DNA from 3 places in the Shewanella submarina genome. Region 3 is predicted to be linked to each of the others. Evidence: riboswitches for the same ligand, from Rfam matches in the RefSeq annotation. Region 3 holds a riboswitch; each other region holds the start of a gene.
What was found. Region 3 has a riboswitch for thiamine pyrophosphate ahead of ACFOE0_RS08515 (TonB-dependent receptor). Riboswitches for the same ligand answer to the same signal wherever they lie in the genome.
Positions count from the first base shown of each region.

Region 1: it holds a riboswitch for thiamine pyrophosphate, as region 3 does, so the genes downstream of both, thiC (phosphomethylpyrimidine synthase ThiC) here and ACFOE0_RS08515 (TonB-dependent receptor) in region 3, are expected to answer to the same signal.
Region 2: it holds a riboswitch for thiamine pyrophosphate, as region 3 does, so the genes downstream of both, thiD (bifunctional hydroxymethylpyrimidine kinase/phosphomethylpyrimidine kinase) here and ACFOE0_RS08515 (TonB-dependent receptor) in region 3, are expected to answer to the same signal.

Region 1 covers NZ_JBHRTD010000015.1:111,836-116,067, forward strand. Annotated here, with positions in the region: gene thiE (thiamine phosphate synthase) at 1-41, opposite strand, end outside; gene thiC (phosphomethylpyrimidine synthase ThiC) at 43-2,028, opposite strand; TPP riboswitch at 2,192-2,313, opposite strand; gene ACFOE0_RS12325 (hypothetical protein) at 2,561-4,232, shown strand, end outside.
Region 2 covers NZ_JBHRTD010000018.1:724,896-729,127, reverse strand. Annotated here, with positions in the region: gene thiE (thiamine phosphate synthase) at 1-562, opposite strand, end outside; gene thiM (hydroxyethylthiazole kinase) at 559-1,380, opposite strand; gene thiD (bifunctional hydroxymethylpyrimidine kinase/phosphomethylpyrimidine kinase) at 1,458-2,288, opposite strand; TPP riboswitch at 2,353-2,470, opposite strand; gene ACFOE0_RS20265 (pseudouridine synthase) at 2,582-3,304, opposite strand; gene ACFOE0_RS20260 (YcxB family protein) at 3,424-3,900, shown strand; gene ACFOE0_RS20255 (hypothetical protein) at 4,044-4,232, shown strand, end outside.
Region 3 covers NZ_JBHRTD010000010.1:63,548-67,779, reverse strand. Annotated here, with positions in the region: gene ACFOE0_RS08535 (M61 family metallopeptidase) at 1-665, opposite strand, end outside; gene hinT (purine nucleoside phosphoramidase) at 836-1,192, shown strand; gene ACFOE0_RS08525 (acyl-CoA thioesterase) at 1,256-1,672, shown strand; gene ACFOE0_RS08520 (YcfL family protein) at 1,723-2,115, shown strand; TPP riboswitch at 2,224-2,341, shown strand; gene ACFOE0_RS08515 (TonB-dependent receptor) at 2,392-4,232, shown strand, end outside.

The DNA.
Region 1 (4,232 bases), on a different contig from region 3:
TCAAAGCTGTGCCGGGCAAATTCAATATTGGCCTGAGTCATATCAGGCCTCCGCTTTGGGTCGGTACAGCTCAGCACCTGAGTCTCTAAACTCTTTGGCTTTGTCGGCCATGCCCTGCTCTGCTATCCCGTGTTGGACAAGCTGTGCCTGAGCCATGGAGGCGGCAGCCTGCTCAGCACTTATCATGGTGACTGCGTCACCCGCCAGGGTTTGCAGCGATGGGTTTTCGGCGGCGTACTGACGTACCTCCTGACTGATCTTCATGGAGCAGAACTTGGGGCCGCACATGGAGCAGAAGTGAGCCACCTTACCCGACTCTTGAGGCAGGGTTTCATCATGGAAACTGCGGGCGGTATCGGGATCCAGCGACAGGTTGAATTGGTCTTCCCAGCGGAACTCAAATCTGGCCTTGGACAGCGCATTGTCCCTGATCTGCGCGCCGGGATGCCCCTTGGCCAGATCCGCAGCGTGGGCCGCCAGCTTATAGGTGATAAGGCCGGTTTTAACGTCCTCCTTGTTAGGCAGACCCAGATGCTCTTTGGGGGTCACATAGCAGAGCATGGCGCAGCCATACCAGCCGATCATCGCCGCCCCAATGCCAGACGTTATGTGGTCGTAACCCGGAGCAATATCTGTGGTCAGCGGGCCAAGAGTATAGAAAGGCGCTTCATCACAATGCTTAAGCTGCTCTTCCATGTTCTCTTTGATTAGATGCATAGGCACATGACCCGGCCCCTCAATCATCACCTGCACATCGTATTCCCAGGCGATTTTGGTCAGTTCACCCAAAGTTCTGAGCTCGGCAAACTGAGCTTCATCATTGGCATCGGCAATAGAGCCGGGGCGCAGGCCGTCCCCCAGCGACAAGGAGACATCGAAGCGGGCACAGATTTCACAGATCTCACGGAAGTGGGTATAGAGGAAGTTCTCTTTATGGTGGGCCAGACACCACTTGGCAATGATGGAGCCGCCGCGGGAAACAATGCCCGTCATGCGTTTAGCCGTCAGTGGCACAAATCTCAGCAGCAGTCCGGCATGAATGGTGAAGTAATCTACTCCCTGCTCAGCCTGCTCAATCAGGGTATCGCGCATCACCTCCCAGGTGAGATCTTCGGCAACCCCATTCACCTTCTCCAGCGCCTGATACATGGGCACTGTGCCTATGGGCACCGGGCTGTTTCTCAAAATCCATTCCCGGGTCTCGTGGATATTGCGACCGGTGGACAGATCCATCACGGTATCGCCGCCCCAACGGGTGGACCAGAGCATCTTCTCCACCTCCTCCTCAATGGAAGAGGTCACAGATGAATTTCCTATATTGGCATTCACCTTCACCAGAAAATTGCGGCCGATAATCATGGGTTCAGATTCAGGATGGTTGATGTTGGCGGGAATGATAGCCCTGCCCCCGGCCACCTCTTTACGGACAAACTCCGGGGTGATCTGCTCCGGCAGATTGGCACCAAAACCCTGACCTTGATGCTGATGATTCAGGCTGTCATCTTTAAAACGCTGAGCCGCCCGCCCCATATTCTCCCGGATGGCGATGTACTCCATCTCAGGCGTAATCACGCCCTGACGGGCATAGTGAAGTTGAGTGACACACTTGCCCGGCTGACCACTGCGAATGGCAGGCAAGGCTGGGAACCTGAGTTCGTCCAGGGTGTCATCCGCCAGTCGTGATTTGGCAAACTCAGAACTGACGCCCTCAGTCAGCTCAGTGTCATGACGCTCTTCAATCCAGGATTGCCTGACTTTAGGTGCTCCGCGATAGATATCGATTTGATGGTCAGGATCTGTGTAGCAACCCGAGGTGTCATACACGCGAATACTGTCATTGGGCTCAAACACAGGCTTGTCTTTATCACCCCCCACCAGGCTGGGCGCCAATGTGATTTCCCGCATGCCCACGTTAAGGTCGGGTCGTGAGCCCTGCACATACAGCTTGTTTGAGTTGGGAAAAGGTTGGGTCGACAGGGTGTCGAGGTAAGTTTTGGCTTCGAGCCGGGTTTGTTTTCTGGTCGACATAGCATCACTCCAATTTTATGGGAATTAATGCTTGTCGGATGGCGTTGATGGCAGGTGATTACTGACTGGCGTTTCAATCGCTGTTGAAATGAAACCTCAATAAAACAGCAGTTGCTAATATTGATGCACCATATCCAATACCAAACTGCAGATATGACACGGCCTGTCAGCCACACTTGTTCCCTTCGCAGGTATTAGCCTGATCAGGTTCAACGGATCCCACTTACGTGGTCTCAGCCCTATGCCTGTTGATAAGACAGTTAGCGGGCACTCCGACAAGTAGTAAAGACACAGCTTTCAAGCCTATGTCTCAGGGCACTCAGTATATTTACCGGCTGAAATTTAACAAGTGATGATATTTCAATTAACACCTTCGCCTGAGAATTGTTCGATTATTCCTGCCCTCTGTGCTCAATTCATTGCTCAGGTCACAGACAGAAGTAAAAAAAACGCTAAATTAGCGCCCCCGATCATGTGTGATATTGATGGAACACAATTGAAAACCACAACAACCTATTTAAATAACAATAAGATGAGAAACATTTTCAGGCTCGGTCTGGTGGCTTCTCTGACCCTGACTGGCGCTGCATTCGCAGATGACGATTACCGCAGAGTAATGGAAACCACAGATGACTTTGTTGCGGAACGTGTTTCCATAGCACCTGTGGATGAGATCTTTTTCGGTCGCGCCAACCCCAACAACCAGTTTGAACCCTACGCCGGACTGACAGAAGCCGATGCAGAGCACACCGACGAGCCTGCGGCTGCGCGTCGTAATGCTTCTTACGCCTGGGGCGTGGCTCAGGTGGGTGAAGAGATCTGGTTCGGCAGCCTGAACAACGGCTGGTGTGGCTGGATGATGAAACACCTGAAGTTGCCTATGCTGGTCACCGCGTTCGACTCTGAAGTGCAGGCCTGTAACCTGGTGGATATCGACCGCCCGGGTCAGCTGTATATCTATGATGTCAGCAGCCAGCAAACCAGTGTGATCAACCCCAATGAGATCCAGAACGCGCCGGGCCAGAACTATGCAGACGATATCGCCAAAGGCCCGACCAAGCATCTGGGCAATGGTGTATTTGAAGGCGAAGCCAGCAAGATCTATGGTTTCCGCTCTGCCGGTGCCCACAATGGCGTAGTGTTCTTTATTGGTCATGCCAACCTGGACAGCCAGAGCGCCACTGAATCTGCCGAGGGTTTCCTGCGGGTATTCGCCTTCGACAGTCAGACCCGCACCTATTTGGGTAAAGCTGACTTCCCATACGACTCTTCCCGTCGCATGACAGTGCTGACTCACCCCGATGGCAGCAGCGCCCTGTATACCTTTATGGGTCCGGATACCTCTCTGGGTCAGGCGGGCACTTCAGGCACAGTGGGCCTGCGCTGGGTCGGCACTAAAGACGCGCCATTTGCCGGTGGCGATACCCATGGCTTTGACGTGGTCACCCCTGACAGCTTCCAGTATGAAGGTCTGCCGGGAGAGTTTGTGACAACTCAGGATGAAAAAGGTAAAGAGCGACTGGTGGTCAGTACCTGGGCACACCCCAAGGCGGCCAAAGATCCAGCCTATCAGGGTGGTAACCTGTTGGCGTCCAACCCTATGCCAGTAGCCGGTTTCAGTAAAGCTGAGCCTATGCAGTTCACCACTATCTTCAAGACCGAAGATTTCGATGCTGACCCTGTGATTGCCAAGACCTATGAGATGGGTGCCATGACAATGTTTGATGGCTACCTGTACTTCGGCACCATGCATGTGGGTCACTCAGGTGGTTATGACAAACTGAAAGCGGCATACCCTGAGCAGTTCCCTGCGGTGCAGGATGGTGAATACAGCGCTGTGGAAGAGGAGTTGGCTATCAAGAGCTGGCGTGCGTCGTCTATCTTCCGTATGAAGATGAACCGCTTCTACAAACCTCACAAGTTCAAGCCTGAGCTGCTGTACGGTGATAAAAAACAGTGGGCTTTCAACGGTAGTAAATGGCGTAAACAGCCAAACCGTATGGGTCTGGAACCCAAGTATGGACCTGCAGGTTGGGGCGAAGTGCTGAACGTTTATGCCTGGACTGCCGTGGTGCACGACGAGCAGCTTTACATTGGTGGCTTCGATCTAGGCAGTGGTATGCGCGATTACTATGACAATATCGAAGCGATTCAGAGTAAAGCCGCCAGGCTGCCACGACTGGCACCGGATCAGTTCTGTCTTG
Region 2 (4,232 bases), on a different contig from region 3:
AAATCGCAGATACCAAAGCCACACCCGCGACCCCTGTCGCACAGACCTGCCCTATGTTCGCAAGCTCAATACCACCTATGGCCACAAGGGGTAATTGGGAGCAACTCTGTGCCAGCTCCAGACCCGGTACTCCCCACTCAAAACAGGTATCAGTTTTGGTTGGCGTAGCAAACACAGTACTGATCCCCAGATAATCCACAGGCAGACTCTGAGCCTCCTGCAACTGCGCCATAGATTCGACCGTCAGTCCCAGCAGTTTATCTTCACCCAACAGTTCCCTTGCCATCTCGGCAGGCATATCTGACTGTCCCAGGTGCACACCGTCAGCATTGATGGCCAGGGCCACATCCACCCTGTCATTGATGATCAAAGGTACTCCTGTACCCGCCAGGATAGTTTTGAGTAACTGCCCTCTATGGATAAAGCGACGGAGATCCCCCTGTTTCTCCCTCAGTTGCACCATGGTTACGCCACCTTCGACGGCCTGAGTGACCACATAGCAAAGCGCTTCATCACTGAGGCGCTCATCTGTCACCAGATACAAACGATAATCCGGGCTCATGACAACTCCGACACAGTGACTGAAGCCGCAAGCTGCTCAGGCGTTAACTGATACAAGGCGTCCAACATCTGCATTTGAAAACTGCCAGGCCCCTGACTTTGAGCCGCAGCCAGCTTGCCGGCAACGCCCATTACAGCTGCAGAAGCCAGCCCTGGGGAGAGATATTCCTGTTGAGGCAGGGCAGCAAAGGCCGCCGTCAGTGCAGTGAAAGTGCAGCCCATGCCTGTTACTCTGGGCATGATCTCGTGACCATCATGCAGGGTGAAAATGCGCCGCCCCACCACATAGTCAGTTTCACCGGATACCACCACGTCACAGCCATACTGACGATGAAGTGCCATCGCAGCCCCCAGGGCATTGTCACTGGACTCCAAACTGTCGACCCCTTTGGTGCTGCGTATCTCACCGGACAAGGCCATAATTTCCGAAGCGTTGCCACGAACGATAAATTTTTGCCCCAAGGCTTTGGCTATCTCACACAGCTCCCGGCTGGTATGGGTTCTCAGGTCACTGGCACCACAACCTACCGGGTCCAGTATCAAAGGTTTGTTCATCTGTACCGCCAGCTGGGCAGCATGCTTCATTCGCGCGACCCACTGCCTGTCCAGGGTACCGATATTAATAACCAGGGCGCCGGCGATGGTCAGCATCTCCTCCATCTCCTCATGGCTGTGGGCCATAATGGGGGAAGCTCCCAGCGCCAGCAGCGCATTGGCGGTGTTATTCATCACCACATAGTTGGTGATATTGACGACCAGAGGATGGGTTTGCCTCAGCAGCGCAAGCTGATCGGCCAGATATTGTCGGGGATCTTTCATTCAGCGTTCCTTCTTATCCAGACTGGCTCTATTTCTCTCAACCAAGTTTAGCCAAGCTATTCTGGCTGTGGCGTGTTTCAATTATGCAGACTGAAGAAGTGATCAACAGGCCCGTGCCCACTGCCTATCTGCCATTTGTCGGCGTATTTCAGTGCCTCGGTAAGATAGTGCTTGGCTTTGGTTACCGCCTGGCTGACACTCATCCCCTGGGCAAGATAGGAAGCAATAGCCGCCGACAGGGTGCAACCTGTTCCATGAGTATTGCGGGTCGGTACTCTGGGGGCCTGCAACAGCTCAATACCAGCTGAGGTGACCAACCAGTCCTGACTCATGGGCTGCTGATGCAAATGCCCTCCTTTAAGCAGCAATGACTGGGAGCTTACTTGCGGAGATATCTGAGTCAGCAGGGTCTGACAGGCATCCAGCATAGCGGATATTCCAGCCTGGTCTGTGACCTCAGGCACATCCAGCAGCTGCGCCGCTTCCGGCAGGTTTGGCGTGATAATATTGGCCAGCGGCAAGAGTTCACGTCTGAGGGTGTCAATTGCTGAGGTTTGAAGCAGCAAATCGCCACTGGTAGCCACCATCACTGGGTCCAGCACCACCCAACTGGGTTTGTACTGTCTGAGCTTGTGCGCTACCGCCGAGATGATCTCACTGTCGACCAACATACCAATTTTGACCGCTCTGACATCCAGATCGGAAAACACCGCATCCAGCTGCTGACACACAAAGTCAGGTGACACAGGATAAACACCACTGACGCCCTGCGTATTTTGCGCTGTTAATGCGGTAATGACAGAGCAGGCATAGCCGCCCGTGGCAGAAATTGCCTTGATATCGGCTTGAATGCCAGCACCACCGCCGCTGTCACTGCCGGCAATGGTCAAGGTAATGGGAGTATTCAACAATTTGCCCTCAAAGGGCGCAGAGAAGGAAGCGGAACCGGATATGGGGACAGGGTTCAATCCCGGATTTCCGTGCTTAGTTCCCTACGCCAGTATTAACTGGATCAGGTTCTACGGGTCCCGCAACAGCGGTCTCAGCCTGATGCCAATCACTCTGGCATCAGGCTCCCCGACTAAGTCAGACTGATCTTACAAGCGGCATCAGCAACTAAGCTGTCCGGCCCGACGATCAGTACCTGTGGATAATACCAAGCAGGTTGCAAGAGGAGCAAACAATTGTCGCTGCGATATATTTATGAGCCAATATCCCGCAGCGCCTGCTGCACCTCATCCCGGGTCAACGCTCGCCAATGACCCGGAGCCAGGTTTTCATCCAGGCTCAGCCCTCCAACCCGACTGCGATGCAGCGCCACCACAGGGTTACGAAAACGCCCGAACATGCGCTTGATCTGATGGTACTTACCTTCGGTCAGCACGACTCTGGCAATATGGCTGTCCAACACCTCAAGCCTGGCGGGGGCAGTGGTGATATCTTCAAAACTGAAGTACATACCTGCAGCAAAAGCCGGGGCATACTCTTCCGTCAGCGGGTTACCCAAAGTGACCAGATACTCTTTGGAGACGTGGGCGCCAGGTTGCATCAACGCTTCGGACCAACGGCTGTCATTGGTCAACAGCAATAAACCTGAGGTATTGAGATCCAGCCGACCGACGATATGCAATCCGGAACGCTCAGCTTCTGGCAACAGTTCAAGCACCGTCTTGTGCTCATCATCTTTGGTGGCAGACACCACACCAACCGGCTTGTGCACCATAAAATATTTAGGCGAGCAGGCCTGCAAAACCCTGCCATCACAGCTGATGGTATTGAACTCATCTATCAAGAGGTCCATATCTTTGGCAAGCAGGCCATCTACCTCAACTTTGCCAGACATCAATAACAATCGAACCTGTTTACGGGGGATCTGCAGGGCTTTGGCCAGATATCTGTCCAGCCGTGCGCGTTTACTTTCCAATTCACCAATATCCGCTGAGTGTCGTTAACTGTCGCTGATTATCAGTTATTCCGACTTTAATGCCTAATTCAGTCTGTCGGAGATATAATGGCAAAAATCTATCAGCTTTTTATTTTGCTATGAGTGAACCATTTCACTATCAAACTGAGTTCGTGCTGGACCGCAGCCACTATGAAGAGTGCTTCGATGAGTCGGCCAAACCACAGCCAGGCTGGCGACCTTACGCCAAAGCCATGGGATTTGTTGTTTTCGGCTTTGTATTGATTGCCATGCCGATTGAAGATGTGATCGGTTACCTGTTTATCGGTCTGGCAGCGGTGGAAGGACTCAGTGTTAAGTTTCGCCGTCCGTGGTGGCTTTGGCGCCAACTCATGAGCAAGGCAGCCAATCACAGTGTCAATTTCGAGTTGGATGATGACGGGATACGCATCAGCTCAGACTATGTAAACCAGTCCATTCGTTGGCAACAGATAGACAGTATTGACGCTACCGGCCGTGGTTACCTGCTCAATATCGGCAAAGGTCGCAGCTATATTTCCCGGCGGGTGCTGAATGATGAGGCAAACGCTTTTATCCGCGGCAAGATAAAATCCTAATATCCATTTTCAAAGCCATCCTCCGGGATGGCTTTTTGCTTTCAGGGATTTTCAAACCATATTGGCATACCACAGTCAGATGATCTCAAGCAGAAACTGTGACAGGGTAAAGAGAGGAAAAAGAGACAGCAAAAAAGGGAACGATGAAAGCATTTTTTACAGCAAGCTACGTCTGGTATCTGCAGTTGGCAATACTGGCCTTTGTGTTTCGGTTTTTTGTGGTTGAGCCCAAATGGAAAACTGGCAACTTTATGAGTATGACCTGGGCCGGGACTGCTGAAGCCGTTCTTATGCCTCTGTTTTTCTTTGGTACCATACTGGCGTTTGCCATC
Region 3 (4,232 bases):
GCTGGTTCACCGAATAACTTAATTTGATACTCGCATATCGCTTTGAGATCCCGGCACAGGCGGGGCAGGCAGGTATGGTGACGTCCTACCAGCACGATATCATGTCGTACGCCGCAGGCCTCAAAGCTGGAATGAGTGAAACATCCCATCTCCACCGGATGATCGATAAGCTCATCATAGTCGGCGGCGTAAAAGTCACCGAATCCCCAGTCATCGCCACTGGCACGTTTTAGGGTTGTCGCCAGTTTCCAGTCGCTCAGAGCTGCTGATGCCGGAGGTATGACGGTAACTCTGTGCTCACTGTTTTCCTGTCCGCGGGCGGCCAGAAATACGCTGGAGCCATTAAAGAATCCACGGCGACTGTCCAGAAACGCAGTGCGCACCGACAGGTCCCAGGCATAGACCTGATAATGTAGTTCAACTGTCTGACCATCAGTCAGTAACTGCCAGGTTTGCTTATCCAGCTGAGTGACAGCAACCGGGTTGCCATGCCCGTCGACGGCTTTCAATCCTATAATATTTTTGGCGAAATCCCGTACCATATAACTGCCGGGTAACCAGGAGGGTAACCAGACCTGCTGGCTTTGCGCCGGTTGTTCAATTGTCATCACCACATCAAACAGGTGAGCATGTGGATTGGATGGCGTAATCTGGTATTTGATCATGGATGATTTTATCTGGGTTGACCTGTCGCTCATGCTGCCAAATTTGCATGGCGGGAGCAATGAATTCCGGATACAAGGTATTGAATTACAGATATACTGACGCCATTTACTGTTATCTGGGCCAATGGTCCCAGTAGATAGATGACATATAGATACAGGAGCAATGACTGATGGCCGAAGAGACGATTTTCAGCAAGATCATTCGCCGGGAAATTCCCGCTGACATTCTTTACCAGGATGACCTGGTAACGGCTTTTCGTGATATCTCACCCCAGGCACCTACTCATGTTCTGATTATTCCCAATCATTTGATCCCGACGGTCAATGATGTGAAAGCCTCCGATGAGAAAGCGCTGGGACGCCTGTTTACCGTGGCAGCCAAGCTGGCCGAAGAAGCGGGTATTGCAGAAGATGGTTACCGCCTGATTATGAACTGCAATAAACATGGTGGTCAGGAGGTGTATCATATTCATATGCATCTGGTTGGCGGACAGGCGCTGGGACCTATGCTCAGTAAGAGTGTATAATCGAGACAATCGGGGTAAGTCAGCTTACCCCTTTTTATTGGCGGACATTAAAGCGGGAGGCTTATGAAGTTCCTTTCCAGACGGCTGGTAATGCCGGAAGACCTTAACTACGCGAAAACCCTGTTCGGTGGCCGTGCCCTCGAATGGATTGATGAAGAAGCGGCAATCTATGTGATCTGTCAGCTGGGCACCAAGTACATAGTCACCAAGCATATCGGCGCGATCTCTTTCGAGAATGCGGCGACAGAGGGGGATGTGGTTGAGTTTGGCCTGACAACCAAAGCGGTTGGCCGTACCTCGATTACTGTATCCTGCTTGCTGCGCAACAAGTTTACCGGCAACACCATCTGCTCTGTGGATGAAATGGTGTTTGTGAAGGTAAACCCCGAAACCCGCCTGCCAGAGCCCCACGGTAAAACGCTGGATGATTTGGCTGAAGAGACTAAAGAGTCTCTGCGCAAGTTGAATATTGGTGTATAGAGACTTGCTGGGGTAGTCTGGGGATTCTTGGACAGAAAGGAGATCTTGCTATGACTCGCAGTTTGCTGATTGTGTCACTTGTTGTTTTGCTGCTGGGTGGCTGCGCCCATAATACTGCCGGTGTCACCATAGACTCCCGCGGGCAGGTAACAGTGGATGGCAGTGCGCTGGAGAATAAACTGACCCTGTCTGACGCCAGAGGGAAAGTTATAGGGCGATTCTTGCGGGCCTCTGCACTGATCACCAATGATAAGACCAGCAACCTGAATGTTCAGTACAAGTTTACCTGGTACGATGCCGAAGGCTTTGTGGTGGAAGATGATGCCAGCGCCTGGATCCCACTGCAGCTCTATGGAGAAGCCCGTCAGCAAGTGCAGGGCGTAGCCCCCAATGAGACAGTGACAGGTTTTGCCCTGACTGTCCGACCTGTGTACTCCGAGTGATCCTAATTTAATGCCTTACTAAAGCCTCAACTTCAGTTGGGGCTTTTTTTCAACTGTCTGTAAATTTGTTCATTAACAGATGTAATCAGGTTAATTGCATGTATAATTGGCGCCGCCAAGGGGTGTCCGGGATCAAACTTTTTGATTTTCGGACTGAGATGTCAATGACGAACCCTTCGAACCTGATCCGGCTTATACCGGCGTAGGAATGGGCTGACAATGTGCATTAACCACGCTTTTTTGCAATGCCGGATCTCAAACTGGAATTGAGGTCCTATGAAAAATAATAAGTATTCTGTGCTGTCTGCGGCCATTGCGACTGCACTCTCTTTCCCGGCCTTTGCCGCTGACTCCTCCGAAGAACGCCAGCCAATGGAAACCCTGATGGTTACCGCAGATTTCCGCGCCACGGAAATCGACAAAGTACCTGCCAGTATCAGTGTTATCGGCAAGCAGCAGCTTGAAGATGACGGCGGCGAAAACTTTCAGGATATTCTCAACGCTATTCCCAATATCAACTGGTCAGGTGGCAGTTCCCGCGCCCGCTATTTCCAAATTCGTGGTGTTGGCGATCAGGAAGAGTATGAAGGTGCACCTAACTCCTCAGTGGGCTTCTTTGTTGACGATATTGACCTGTCAGGTCTTGGCATGGCCTCCAACCTGTTCGACATCGACCAGGTAGAAGTACTGCGGGGCCCACAGAGTACGCTGTTTGGCGGTAATGCCCTGGCTGGTGCGATTTACCTGAAAAGTGCTGAGCCAACTGCAGCTACCGAAGCCGGTGTTGAAGTTTCAGTTGGCACTGACGATCTGCTGACCATAGGGGCGTACGCCGGTGGCAGCATGAATGCCGACGACACTTTGTTGGGCAGAATTTCGGTTCAAAGCCATCAACAGAATGGCTTTATGGATAACCAATACCTGGGTCGTGACGACACCAATGCCAGAGATGAAGTATCCGCCAAAGCCAAGCTGCGTTGGTACGCCACCGATAAGTTACAGGCCGATCTGACCTTGATTCACGGCGACTTTGACAATGGCTATGACGCCTGGTCGCTGGACAGTAACGGTGAGAATACCTACACAGATCGCCCCGGCAAAGATACCCAAACCACCAATGGTGCTGGGTTAAGCCTGAGCTGGGAGGCCCACAAAGCCTTTAATGTAGAGACTATCACCAGCTTTGCTGATACCGAGCAGCGCCATGCCTATGATGGTGACTGGTCCAATCCCGAATACTGGGCAGGTTTTGAATGTCCTATCTATGATGACAATTGGAATCACATAGGTGACGCGCCTTGTGTCTATGACTACTGGTGGGACAAAACCGCCGAGCGTCAGAACTTCAGTCAGGATGTGCGTTTGCTGAGTACCGAAGATGGTCGACTGTTTAACGGAACCACTGACTGGCTGGTCGGCCTGTATTACAACCGCCTGAGTGAAGATAACTCTAGGTATATAGAAGATCGATATGCTGATGAATTACCTAGAAAAAGAAAGCTCTATAGTGACTATTCCGCTGATAAAGTGTCAGCCTTTGGTCAATTGGACACTTATATTGGTAACTTCCATTATTCATTGGGAGTTAGGGTCGAGTCATGGTCTGCCGATTATTTCTCGGACGGGACAGATAGTGAAAAGCTTGGAGAAGATTTTTCTGAGTCTCACTCACATGATGAAACACTTTGGGGGGGGCATATCTCGGTAAGCTATGCATTAGATGCTGACCAACAAATCTATGCAAAAATTTCCAGAGGGTATAAGGCTGGAGGCTTTAACACAGATGTTGATACAAAAACTTATCCCGAACTGTCGCAGTATCTCGCTTATGACCCAGAGACTTTGTACAACTACGAAATTGGCCATTCCGCGAGTTTGCTAGATGGCGATTTGACAACTAGGGTGGCGGCTTTCTTTATGGACAGAGACGATCAGCAAGTGGATGCGTCTATCCAAGAAGGAGAAGGCAGTGAGTCTCCTGGAGACTTTATTCTTTATACAGCGAACGCGACCAGCTCAACTAACTATGGACTAGAGGCTAGCGCTAGTTATTACCTCACCCAGAATTTGGAGTTTTATGGTTCTGTTGGTTTGTTGAAAGCAACCTATGATAGCTA